One region of the Vibrio sp. 2134-1 genome, then DNA from elsewhere that is predicted to be linked to it. Evidence: predicted binding sites of a transcription regulator. Region 1 holds the regulator's gene; each other region holds the start of a gene.
What was found. The regulator CRP, encoded in region 1, controls carbon source genes, mostly activating them, when cyclic AMP is high. The targets are predictions, from matches to a motif close to TGTGANNNNNNTCACA.
Positions count from the first base shown of each region.

Region 2: R7R78_RS13195 (glycogen/starch/alpha-glucan phosphorylase) is a predicted target of CRP. The motif match lies at 1,032-1,047, and genes of this name have one in related genera.
Region 3: R7R78_RS12190 (NupC/NupG family nucleoside CNT transporter) is a predicted target of CRP. The motif match lies at 1,867-1,882, and genes of this name have one in related genera.
Region 4: deoD (purine-nucleoside phosphorylase) is a predicted target of CRP. The motif match lies at 1,789-1,804, and genes of this name have one in related genera.

Region 1 is NZ_JAWOUS010000025.1:30,039-33,229, reverse strand. It holds gene R7R78_RS20850 (YheU family protein) at 28-240, shown strand; gene R7R78_RS20845 (phosphoribulokinase) at 366-1,235, shown strand; gene crp (cAMP-activated global transcriptional regulator CRP) at 1,476-2,108, shown strand; gene R7R78_RS20835 (DUF1338 domain-containing protein) at 2,245-3,036, opposite strand.
Region 2 is NZ_JAWOUS010000010.1:113,906-117,096, reverse strand. It holds gene malT (HTH-type transcriptional regulator MalT) at 1-576, opposite strand, end outside; gene R7R78_RS13195 (glycogen/starch/alpha-glucan phosphorylase) at 1,311-3,191, shown strand, end outside.
Region 3 is NZ_JAWOUS010000009.1:85,163-88,353, reverse strand. It holds gene R7R78_RS12195 (hypothetical protein) at 1-80, shown strand, start outside; gene R7R78_RS12190 (NupC/NupG family nucleoside CNT transporter) at 439-1,722, opposite strand; gene R7R78_RS12185 (TatD family hydrolase) at 1,927-2,700, opposite strand; gene R7R78_RS12180 (DUF5363 family protein) at 2,687-2,884, opposite strand; gene prfC (peptide chain release factor 3) at 2,979-3,191, opposite strand, start outside.
Region 4 is NZ_JAWOUS010000003.1:38,949-42,139, forward strand. It holds gene R7R78_RS04820 (hypothetical protein) at 1-889, opposite strand, end outside; gene deoD (purine-nucleoside phosphorylase) at 960-1,670, opposite strand; gene R7R78_RS04830 (YbgA family protein) at 2,069-3,019, shown strand; gene R7R78_RS04835 (MerR family transcriptional regulator) at 3,009-3,191, shown strand, end outside.

The sequences.
Region 1 (3,191 bases):
CGCTCATCATAAAAGTTAGAGGTATTTATGATCATTCCATGGCAAGACATTGCGCCGGAAACATTGGAAAACTTAATTCGTGAATTCGTCTTACGCGAAGGAACGGATTACGGAACCGTCGAGGTTTCTTTGCAAGACAAAATTGATCAAGTTAAAGCTCAATTGGAAAAAGGTGAAGCGGTTATCGTGTTCTCTGAGCTACACGAAACCGTCGATATTCAACATAAAACAAAATTTTAGACCCTTCACATTTTACCGTATCCCACTCGATGACAAGGTATTGTTACGTGCTATAGTGGGATATCGACCGTGCAGTAGTAACTCTACTGCACATTACAGGTAAGTAATTTTCGACAAGGTTTGTCATGTCAGCTAAACACCCAATTATTGCGGTTACTGGTTCGTCCGGTGCCGGCACGACCACTACATCTGAAGCCTTCCGTAAAATGTTCAATATGATGAACGTTAAACCCGCATGGGTTGAAGGCGATAGCTTCCATCGCTTTACTCGCCCAGAAATGGACATCGAAATTCGCAAAGCCCGCGAGCAAGGTCGACACATTAGCTACTTTGGCCCACAAGCTAATGACTTCCCGGGATTAGAAGAGTTTTTCCGTAAGTTCGGGCATGATGGTACTGGCAGCGTGCGCCGTTATCTGCACACGTTTGACGAAGCGGTTCCCTACAATCAAATGCCAGGCACGTTTACACCGTGGCAAGACTTACCCGAAAACAGCGACGTGCTGTTTTATGAAGGGTTACATGGTGGCGTGGTCGATGGCGATGTTAATGTTGCTCAACATGTGGATTTCTTAATTGGTATGGTGCCGATTGTGAACTTAGAGTGGATCCAAAAATTCGTACGTGACACTCGCGATCGCGGCCATTCGCGTGAAGCGGTAATGGACTCAATCGTGCGATCCATGGACGATTACCTCAACTATATCACTCCGCAGTTTTCTCGTACTCACATCAACTTCCAGCGCGTACCGACCGTTGATACTTCCAACCCACTTAATGCAAAAGGCATCCCTAGTTTGGATGAGAGTTTTGTGGTGATTCGCCTACGCGGTATCAAGAATGTCGACTTCCCATATCTGCTGGCCATGATTGATGGCTCATTCATGTCACGCCACAACACGATTGTCGTACCCGGCGGTAAGATGAGCTTTGCAATGGAGCTCATAGTTCGGCCTATCCTACAACAGCTCATCGAAACAGGGAAAATTGGCTAAAAACCTGCCTGCGAAGATGTTTACTTTTCATACCGTGATCATGTGCACAGTTTTGCTTACAAAATCTCAATCATGGCACGATTAAAATCAAGAAATCGTTTTCGAAAAAGGATACTATTTCTTACCGAAACACAAGAGAGCTTGCAGCATATAAAAAGTGCTCTTATTCTAGTAGGCCTAATTCAGGCTTAGCTAAAATATGGATAGCGCAAGCGTACCCTGCAGAGGAAGTGAGATATTATGGTTCTAGGTAAACCTCAAACCGACCCAACATTAGAGTGGTTTCTTTCACACTGTCATATTCATAAGTACCCTTCAAAGAGCACGCTAATTCACGCGGGCGAAAAGGCAGAAACTTTGTACTACATCGTTAAAGGTTCTGTTGCGGTTCTTATCAAAGACGAAGAAGGTAAGGAGATGATCCTTTCTTACCTAAACCAAGGAGACTTTATTGGTGAACTTGGTCTATTCGAGGAAGACCAAGAGCGCACAGCTTGGGTTCGTGCTAAATCTCCTTGTGAAGTTGCTGAAATTTCTTTCAAGAAGTTCCGTCAGCTTATCCAAGTAAACCCAGACATCCTAATGCGTCTTTCTGCGCAGATGGCTCGTCGTCTTCAAGTAACTAGCCAAAAAGTGGGTGACCTGGCGTTCCTAGACGTAACTGGTCGTATCGCTCAGACGCTTCTGAACCTTGCAAAACAACCAGACGCAATGACTCACCCAGACGGCATGCAAATCAAGATCACTCGTCAAGAAATCGGTCAAATTGTTGGCTGTTCTCGTGAGACAGTAGGTCGTATCTTGAAGATGCTAGAAGAGCAGAACCTAATCTCTGCTCACGGTAAAACCATCGTGGTTTACGGTACTCGTTAATCTCGAACTAGAGTGACACGAACAAAATTATAAAAGCCACCAATGGCAACATTGGTGGCTTTTTATTTACTCATGACCAAATGAGATAGGGTGCAGCGAACACTAATGAGTAAGCTTAACAGGTTAACCCTAAAACTTAGCCATTCGTACTTTCAAAGATTTTGTCAGCTGAAGCGGCCACGAAACCTGGGTACAAATCACCATTTTCCATCGGATAGCGCTTAGCAAATTCATAAAACCCGCCAGGGATAATTTCAGTGCCTTCGCTAAAACGAACCGCTACTTTATCTGCCATGGTCGATGACTGCTCTAGCAACACCTCAGGAGTGCCCTTCACTTCACCACCATTTTCATTAATGGTAAACCCAGCGGTACGCAGATGATCGTTTACCTGCTTCACTTCTTCATATTCATTGAGCTGGTTAACGCTCACCGTGAAGTGGTTTGCTCCGTAACCATGCGCCGCAAGCCAAGATGCGTACTCACTTTCTTTAGCCAACGTTTGGTAATCAGCAAAGCTTAAATCCCACAAGCGTCCACCATGTAAGAATGCGCTATCTTTCAGCTTGTCAGCATCGATTTGTGCCACCAAATTTTTCACAATCTCTTGTAGCTCAGGCGAGCACTCTTCAACTTTTAGCTCACTAATAAATACTTTAGGTTGCTTCGGATCTGGGTGCTCATAGTGCTTAGCAACCAGCTTTTTGCTTTCGAAAATGTAATCACCACACGCCTTGTAACCAATAGCTACAAATGGCTTAGCTAGAGTTTCAATACCAAGAGGCGCGATATTGAAGGTACGTAAAGCTATATGATCATTAATCAGAGGCTCATCTTCTTGAAGCAGCTGATGCACTTTAGCAGCCGAAGGGCAAAGACGTTGAATGTAATCTTGCCATAGCGATTCAAATAACACATCGGGCGTCATAACGACTCCTTGTTACGAGATGTAGAGTTTAAAGGTAAGCGGAAGTTGGCTGCTCGTTCACAACAAAAGTTGTCCAGAATAATGAACGAGCAACCATCAACCTGTGACGGTAAATGCCAGTCAGTCAACACGCTTTTCCGAGTCTTTGCTCACTT
Region 2 (3,191 bases), on a different contig from region 1:
AGTGGTTTCTTCGGTATCAAACGCCAACATCTCGTTGCCAATTTCGATCATTAAATCACGAACACGTAAGTTTGCAGTGCCTAGAGGCGGCGCTGCACGACTGGTTACCACAACGGTGAGGTTGTCTGGCATGTGCTTTAAGAAGAAACGCATGGATTCATGGATTTCATCATTCGTGATTAAATGGTAGTCATCAAGCACCACGTAGCATTCTTGATGAAAGTCAGCCATTTCAGCGAATACTTCGCTAAATAGGGAGCGTAAAGACGAGATCTGACGTTTTTCCGCCAGTTTTTGTGCGTTAGCGCAACTGAAGTTGGTGGCTTTGTTTAATGCTTGAAGCAGATAGTTTACAAAGCGAAAGCCGTCGTTATCGCTGTCATCAATGCTGTACCAACCGACGTTTGGCTTATCGGATAGCCACTGCGCTGCCATTGTTGTTTTTCCGTAACCTGCTGGGGATCGGAATAAAACCAATTTGTAGTAAGGCGCTTGCTGTAGTAAGTCCAACACTCGTGGGCGCACGATGGCATTGTGCAGGCGTCCTGGTCGAGTAAGCTTAGATGGAATCCACATTAGTAGTTATGTCCTTATTTATGTATACCCAAATGACAGCAACGTGATCATTCTAGTAAAGCCCCCTTGAAAGCCGTCTTACTGAATGATGTCATCAGCATCAAAAACACTGTTTGAATACCGGATAATGTCGCTACTATTGGGGCTTGCGTCCGTCTGAAAAACCATTCCATACGGTCACTTAGATATAAAAGCTAGCGAAAACTAGAAATAACTCACATCGCCTAATTCTAGTTTGTATAAAAAGCGTACAATCCTGTGAGCTGAGAGGGATGTTACGACATCAGAAATGTTCGTTACTTTGATCCACTTCCTAATTCTCAAGGGTTGATGGATTTACCATCAACTACGCCCTTTATTTGTGATTGTCGTCACTTAAATGTCGTTTGTTTCGTTAGCGTTAAGATCGCGTTGCACATAGATTACGAAAAGTTCTTCTACGCTGACCGAGTTAATGTGACCGATATTACAATTTTCACATCATCAGATGAGTGGACTATAAAAAGCGTCATGAACGGGTTTTAACCTTTCTCACATTCCATTGTGATCAAAATCACTAAGAACTGGTGCAAAGTTCACTTTGTTGAGATTTGGATCACTAACCTAGCAATGGTACCCCCTCTACGCCCTCAGCCCTCCTCCTTCAAAGGATGAGAATTAGGAGGATGTTTATTCACAGAGGTAAATGCACGATGTATGGCAGATGAATTACCAAAAGACGTGAGAATTTCGTAATGAAACCTACTCAACAAAAACAATTTGACAAGAAGTCGTTCCAAGAAAGCGTAAAGAAACACCTATCTGTAACTTACGCTCATACGATTGAAAACGCAGACAGCCGCGCATGGTACCTAGCAATGGGGCATGCTCTGGCTGAATTTACTACTCTAGATTTGCTTGCGACAGAAGAAGATCCACGCATTAAAAGTGCGAAGAGCGTTAACTACCTTTCGCTAGAATTCCTTATCGGTCGTTTGACTGGTAACAACCTAATCAGCATGGGTCTGTACGAACAAGTAACAGAAGCAATGGCTGAACTGGGTTACAACCTAACTGATCTGCTAGAAGAAGAGCGCGACCCATCATTGGGTAATGGTGGCCTTGGTCGTCTGGCTGCGTGTTTCATGGATTCATGTGCGGCACAAGAATTCCCAACTGTCGGCTATGGTTTACATTACGAATACGGTCTATTTAAACAGTCATTCAAAGATGGTCGCCAGCAAGAAGCACCTGACGCTTGGCGCGGTGTAGAAGGCTACCCTTGGGAAATTGCGCGTCCAGAACTTGCGCAAGAGATCGGTTTCTACGGTCACGTTGAAGTGATTAACGAGAACGGTAAAGAAGTTCGCAAATGGGTACCAGGCATGACAGTAAGAGCAATGCCTTGGGATCTTCCAATTGTGGGTTACGAATCAGACACGGTTTACCCGCTACGTCTTTGGGAATGTCAGGCGATTGCACCATTCTCACTAGCAAGCTTTAACAATGGTGATTACTTCGAAGCTCAGCACGCACTGATCGACGCAGGTAACATCACTAAAGTGCTTTACCCGAACGACAACCACGAGAAAGGTAAAACACTGCGTCTAATGCAGCAGTACTTCCACTCAGCAGCGTCTGTACGTGACATCCTACGTCGCCACGAAGCTGCGGGCTACTCGCTAGCGGATCTACCTAAGCAAGAGACTATCCAGCTTAACGATACGCACCCAACGATTGCGATTCCTGAACTAATGCGCATCCTGATGGATGAAAAAGGTTTAGCTTGGGAAGCGGCTTGGGAAATCAGCTCTAAGACATTTGCGTACACCAACCACACGCTACTTCCAGAAGCACTAGAGACATGGCCAGAGTCGCTAATCCAGCACCTGCTACCACGTCATATGGAGATCATTTACGAGATCAACCACCGCTTCCTACAAGACGTACGTGCAATGTGGCCGGGTGATGTCGCGAAGCAACAGAAGCTTTCTATCATCGAAGAAGGTTTCCACCGCATGGTTCGCATGGCAAACCTATGTGTAATCGGCTCTTACGCAGTAAACGGTGTAGCAGCACTTCATTCTGAATTGGTTAAGAAAGACCTATTCCCAGAGTTCCACGAAATGTACCCGACACGTCTACACAACGTAACGAACGGTATTACGCCACGTCGCTGGTTGAAGTTCTGTAACCCAGGTCTGTCTCAGCTTATCACTGAGAAAGTCGGCCCAGAATGGCCAGCGAAACTAGAGCAACTTGAAGGTATTGCGAAGTACGCCACTGACGCGACATTCCAAAAAGAATTCATGGCAGTGAAGAAAGAGAACAAAGAACGCCTAGCAACTTGGGTGAAAGAGAACATGGGTATCGAGCTCGATACTAATGCAATCTTCGATGTTCAAATCAAGCGTCTACACGAGTACAAACGTCAGCATCTAGACTTGCTACACGTACTGTCTCTGTACCACCGTATTCTTAATGAACCAGGTTTTGAGTGTACGCCACGCGTTGTGTTCTTCGCAGCAAAAGCAGCACCGGGTTACCACCTAGCGAAAGAAATCATCTTCGCAATCAACAAGATTGCAGACAAGGTGAACAACGATCCTCGCATCGGTAACAAGCTGAAAGTGGTA
Region 3 (3,191 bases), on a different contig from region 1:
CAGCGAAAATTTATCATATGCCAATTGCTATCCTTGTCACCGCACAGTACCAGTTTGGCCTATGGCACAACAATCTATGATTGCGGTGTCTTTAATATCACATCACAAAGCAAAACGCCTATTAGATCTGATATTGCAGGGCAATTCATTTGCCCATCGATTATGTAATATTCATTACGTGATTAAGAATCAAGCTTAACCACTATCCTGTGATTAATACATTATAGAGTTTCACCGCAAAACTGTAGCACCAAATAGAGCGCAAACGGTTTGTATCTCAAAATTTCCTAGCCCCTATTCCATTGACTGCGTAATACCTCGACTAAGGCAAACACCCGATGAAATTTTGGAGCCCGAAAAACGAAAAATGCCCCGCAGCAATCTCTTGCTACAGGGCATGATGTAAAACGGCGTCTATATATTAAGAACCGATTCTAATTATAGTGCTGCAAGGCTTAAGCAGAAGCCTGCAATTGTCGCTGCCATAAGGTTAGACAACGTACCTGCAAGAACTGCTTTAACACCCATGCGAGCGATGTCACTACGACGGTTTGGTGCAAGGCTACCTAAACCACCAAGTAGAATCGCGATAGAAGAAAGGTTCGCGAAACCACATAGTGCGAATGAGATGATAGCTGTTGTCTTCTCAGACATTACTTCACCAGTTGCCGCGATTACTTGAGCGTTTTCACCTAGGTATGGTGTGAAGTTCAAGTAAGCAACGAATTCGTTCACTACGATTTTCTGACCGATGAATGAACCAGCTGTTACAGCTTCTGCCCATGGAACACCGATTAGGAATGCTAGTGGAGAGAACGCGTAACCTAGGATTAGCTCTAGTGTTAGTTCTGGCATGCCGAACCAACCACCGATGCCACCTAGCATACCGTTGATTAGCGCGATTAGACCAACGAATGCGATTAGCATTGCACCTACGTTAAGCGCAAGTTGTAGACCAGAAGCCGCACCGCCCGCAGCTGCGTCGATTACGTTAACTGGTTTGTCGTCACCGCCGTCCATCGCTTCTTCGATACTTTCGTGAGGCTGGTCAGTCTCAGGGTGAAGGATTTTAGCGAACAGTAGACCACCTGGTGCTGCCATGAATGATGCCGCAACTAGGTACTCTAGTGGAACACCCATAGATGCGTAACCAGCTAGTACACCACCAGCAACAGAAGCTAGACCACCACACATTACCGCGAATAGCTCTGATTGAGTCATTTTTGGAACGAATGGACGAACAACTAGAGGTGCCTCAGTTTGACCTACGAAAATGTTAGCTGCTGCTGACATTGATTCCGCACGCGAAGTGCCTAGCGCTTTTTGTAGTGCGCCACCAAGAATCTTGATAACCCATTGCATAACGCCAATGTAGTAAAGAACTGAAATCAGTGCAGAGAAGAAGATCAGTGTAGGAAGAACACGGAATGCGAAGATGAAACCGCCGCCGCCGAATACTTCGAACATCTTGTCAGAAACAAGACCACCGAACAGGAATGATGAACCATCGTTACCGTAGTTGATAACGTTAGAAACACCTGAAGAGAAACCGTTTAGTAGATCACGGCCCCAAGGTACATACAGAACAAATGCACCTAATGCGAATTGGATAGCGAATGCGCCACCCACAGTTCTAAAGTTGATAGCTTTTCGGTTGTTAGAAAATGCCACTGCAATCGCAAGAAGCACTACCATACCGATTAGGCTCATAAACAGGCTCATAGTTTATGACTTCCTTATAAGTTATTTATTGGCGTGTTACAAAATGGAGCTATAAAGCGGGGACAATTATACTCATGCAGAATCAATTAAAGTAATGCCAGCCTCACACTTTCCTATAAGATTCATGATTGATTCAACCAGCTTTGTGAGTTAATTCACAATAAGCAGGAAAACGTTTTCGATTTCAAACCACATCTTTAGATTTTATTCACATATCGAGAAAGCAAAATTGCTATTTTTCCACAGTTGAGAGGCAATCGATTGCTTTCGGCCGTTATGCAACTCTACGAGCTCATTAAAGACGTGAATGAGTTTGGCTGGGTGATTTGACTCCCCTTGATATCCAAGTATAGGCATATCTGGTGCGTCTGTTTCGATTACTAGGTTTTCGAGTGGTAATTTTTGAATTGCGTCGCGTGTTTTCTTGGCTCTTGGGTAGGTAATCGTTCCTCCTACACCGATAAAAAAACCTAATTTGACCCACTCCATGGCTTGCTGATAACTCCCAGAAAAAGCGTGTAGCACACCACCTCTAGGGAGATTCGCCGCTTTCACCATTTGAATGAGGCGATTGTGCGCTTTTCGGCTATGTAAAATAACTGGGAGTTCGAAGCGTCTAGCCAGCTCAAATTGAACTTCAAGTATCTTTTCTTGCAACTGTGGATCAACATCAATGGCAAAATCTAAACCACACTCTCCTATTGCCACGCACTGCTGCCCTTTTTGATTTAGATAGCCTTCTAGCTCTGTAAGGTGCTGCTCAACGTTATCTTCAAGAAAATACGGATGAAAGCCGAGCGCATAATACAAATTGGCATGTTGCTCTGCCAAAGTTTGAATACGAGCCCAGTTTTGCGGACCGACGGAAGGAATCAAAATTCTTGCGACGCCTTGCGTTTGAGCAAGCTCAAGTTGATGTGCAAAGTCATCTTGAAACACATCAAAATCAAAGTGGCAGTGCGTATCAAAGAGCTTCATCTTGACGCTTTTTATCTGTATCTGCGGGCAGAAAATCAGAGGATGGTTGGGCTTCACTCTTCTCTTCAGTTTGATGGGCTGGGTCTTTTCGATATGGGACACAACTGCGTTTCTGATCGGGAGTTAACCCCATCTCTTTACACCAGTTGTCGTAACGCTTTAGCCCACGTTTAAACCAATTCATATCTTATCCTTATATAAAAACGCCCTTGGCTAAGTTTATAGCCAAGGGCGTTTTAAAATCTAGTTTGCGTTAAGGCTTACCCTAACCGCGCAAATTAGTGCTCACGCGTCGCACGGAAATCAACGTCAGGGAAACGCTCTTTCGCCAAGTTTAAGTTAACCATTGTTGGAGCGATATACGTTAGGTTATCACCACCATCCAATGCTAAGTTCGCTTGATTCTTGCGTTGGAACTCATCCAGTTTCTTCGCATCACCACACTCAACCCAACGAGCAGTTGCAACGTTAATGCCTTCATAAATCGCTTC
Region 4 (3,191 bases), on a different contig from region 1:
GAAATACAGATAGATTACCAAGAGGGTCTTCTACGTTACCGCGAGCCAAAATTGTTTGGTATTTTTGGTCAATTCGCTCTCTGAGGTGATAAGAAGGTTCCGCAAGCGGCTCACTTGCTTCCGCTACATACTCCTGGGAAACAAAACGAGACACCTCATCGTAAGGATTATGATCGAGCGTTGCGATTGGCTCTTCATCAGCGGAATAATTGACGTGCTGGCAAAGAATATAGCCAGAATGCGCTTCGCCAGAAACAATCCAATACACACCGTTATTGCTGTTCGGTTGCAATGCAATATAGTTTGAGGCCAATTCATAATGCGTTGCGTGGTTTACCCAGCGCGCATCAATGGTTGCAAGCTTGCGGCGGCAGCGGCTAGCTATATGGTCAACATGGTCGTAAAAGGTTTTTGGGTTAATACTAAGCTTACGGCAGATTTCTCGTACGGAATATCCCGTAAACAACAAGCCCATCAAGTTCTCTTGAAACTGAAGCTTCTTGTTGGCACCAGACCACTTGTCGACAAAGGTACTTTGACACACTTTACAGCGGTAACGTTGGCGATCGCCACTGTAACCGAAAGCGTGATAGAGGTGTTTGTGAGTGTGGACAGAAAGTCCAAAGTTGTCGCAATCATCATTACGGCAAGCAGGCAACCCGTCACTGTGGACGTGCCGCAGGCGATGAAGTTCGTTCACGACATCGCGATTATTAAGTAAGGGGGGGAAAGCTCCACATTCACGGCATACCATCGCCGGACGCTTAGGGTTCGCATGTTGCAGAACGTAACGCTTTGCATCACTCAATCCAAAGTTGTCACACGCCAATGTTTTACAAAAGTTGAGTTGTAACCCATCTGCGTCTTTTGGCAGTTCGCCGTTAGACACAATCGCCCCCTCGGGATAATTCGGGCAGCCAGCATAACTCTGGCTGCAAATTATTACTTACTATTTGTTCTTAGATGTTGATTGCAGTTTCTAGTGCAACTTTCATCATGTCGTTGAACGACTTCTGACGCTCTTCTGAGCTTAGTTTTTCACCACGGATGATGTGGTCAGAAACTGTCAGGATAGTCAGTGCTTTCGCGCCTAGGTCAGCTGCTACGCCGTAGATACCAGCCGCTTCCATGTCTACACCTAGGATGCCTAGTTTTTCCATCTTCTCGAAGATGTCTGCTTCTGGTGTGTAGAACAGGTCTGCAGAGAATACGTTACCTACTTTTACAGGCACTTCCTGAGCGCGCGCTTGGTTAACTGCTTCTTCTAGAAGACCGTAATCAGCGATTGCTGCGAAATCGTGGTTGTTGAAACGGATACGGTTAACTTTAGAGTCTGTAGAAGCACCCATACCGATAACAACGTCCATTAGTTTCACGTCGTCACGTACTGCACCACAGCTACCTACACGGATAACGTTTTTCACGCCGTATTCAGCGATTAGCTCGTGTACGTAGATACAGCAAGACGGGATACCCATGCCGTGGCCCATTACAGAAACTTTTTTGCCTTTGTAAGTGCCAGTAAAGCCGAACATGTTGCGAACGTCACAAACTTGTTTCACATCTTCTAGGAACGTTTCAGCGATGTATTTAGCGCGCAACGGGTCGCCTGGCATTAGAACTGTTTCAGCGAAATCACCTGGTTGTGCGTTAATGTGTGGGGTTGCCATAAGTGCTCTCCAAAGTTTTGTTTTGATAAAACGCCTCTATTATAGAACGCTATTACCAATTCTGTTGAACTTGTTCGTTTTCGTTGAGGCAATAATATCGGGACGTACAGTAGCCCCTTGAGAGCTTAGTCACAAAAACCACGCATTTAGAAACTGCAACTACTATTGATAACCAAATCTGTTGAAATCAAAAGAGCAATCGATTTGCTTTTGAGCAGTTTGTCGATTGCGCGCACAAATTCTTTGTTTTTGGGCCAAACTTTTTTCTGACAGCTGGTTGATCGAAATACTTTCGAGTGAAGTAAAACGATTAAATTGTACAACTTATTTTCTTGTACAATCTGGAAAGGCTTGCTATAAGTTATACAACAAAACTTTTTGTATAGGGATGCGTCATCATGGAATCTTCAATCAAAGTAGGTATCAGTTCGTGTGTTTTGGGTGAACGAGTGCGTTTTGACTCTGGTCATAAGGTGAGCAACTTTGTGACTAAAGAGCTCAGCCCGTATTTTGACTTTGTTTCGGTATGCCCTGAAGTCGGCGTAGGTATGCCAGTACCCCGTCCAACAATTCGTCTTGTTTCTAATGAAGAGCGTGTTGCATTGGTTGAAACCAAAAATCCAGAAAATGATCATACCGACAATATGCTCACTTACTCGGCCAATAAAGTAGATGAACTTCAAAGCGAGCAGCTTTGTGGTTACATCGTTTGTGCCAAGTCACCAACTTGTGGCATGGAGCGAGTCAAGGTTTACAGCAAGAACAGTGCTGCGAAAGAAGGTGTTGGCTTGTATACACAAACATTGATGCAAAAAATGCCTTGGTTGCCTGTTGAAGAGGATGGCAGACTTAACGACCCTGTATTGAAAGAAAATTTTATTACTCGAGTATTTTGTCTAAATGACTTTTACGGCTCGATGGATGGTGAGCCTACTCGTGGCAAAATCATCGACTTTCATTCGCGCTACAAACTGACGTTAATGGCACACCACCCAGAGTCATACCGCTCCCTTGGCCGCTTAGTCGCTGATGTCGCTAATTATGAAATTGAAGACTTTTACCAAGAGTATCGTTTAGGACTTATGAAGGCGTTAACGAATCGGGCTAGCCGCAAAAACAACACAAATGTGTTGATGCATTTACAAGGGTACTTCAAACGCTCACTAACTAAAGAAGAAAAAGAAGAGTTAGCGACAGTGATTCACGACTACCGTATCGGAATGCTGCCTCTGCTAGCACCACTTACATTGATTAAGCATTACTTAAATACTTACCCAGACGAGTATTTAGCAAAACAGAAGTTTTTAGAACCGTATCCGCAGGAGATGAGATTACGCTATGGTTTGTAGTTCAGAAGAAAAACTATACGCGATCCGAGATGTCGCAGAAATCACGGGTGTAAAACCAGTTACGCTGAGAGCTTGGCAACGAAGATACAACTTGATCCAACCTCAGCGAACTGAAAAAGGACACAGACTTTATCGCCAGCAAGATCTCGATACGATTCGCGAAGTCCAGAGC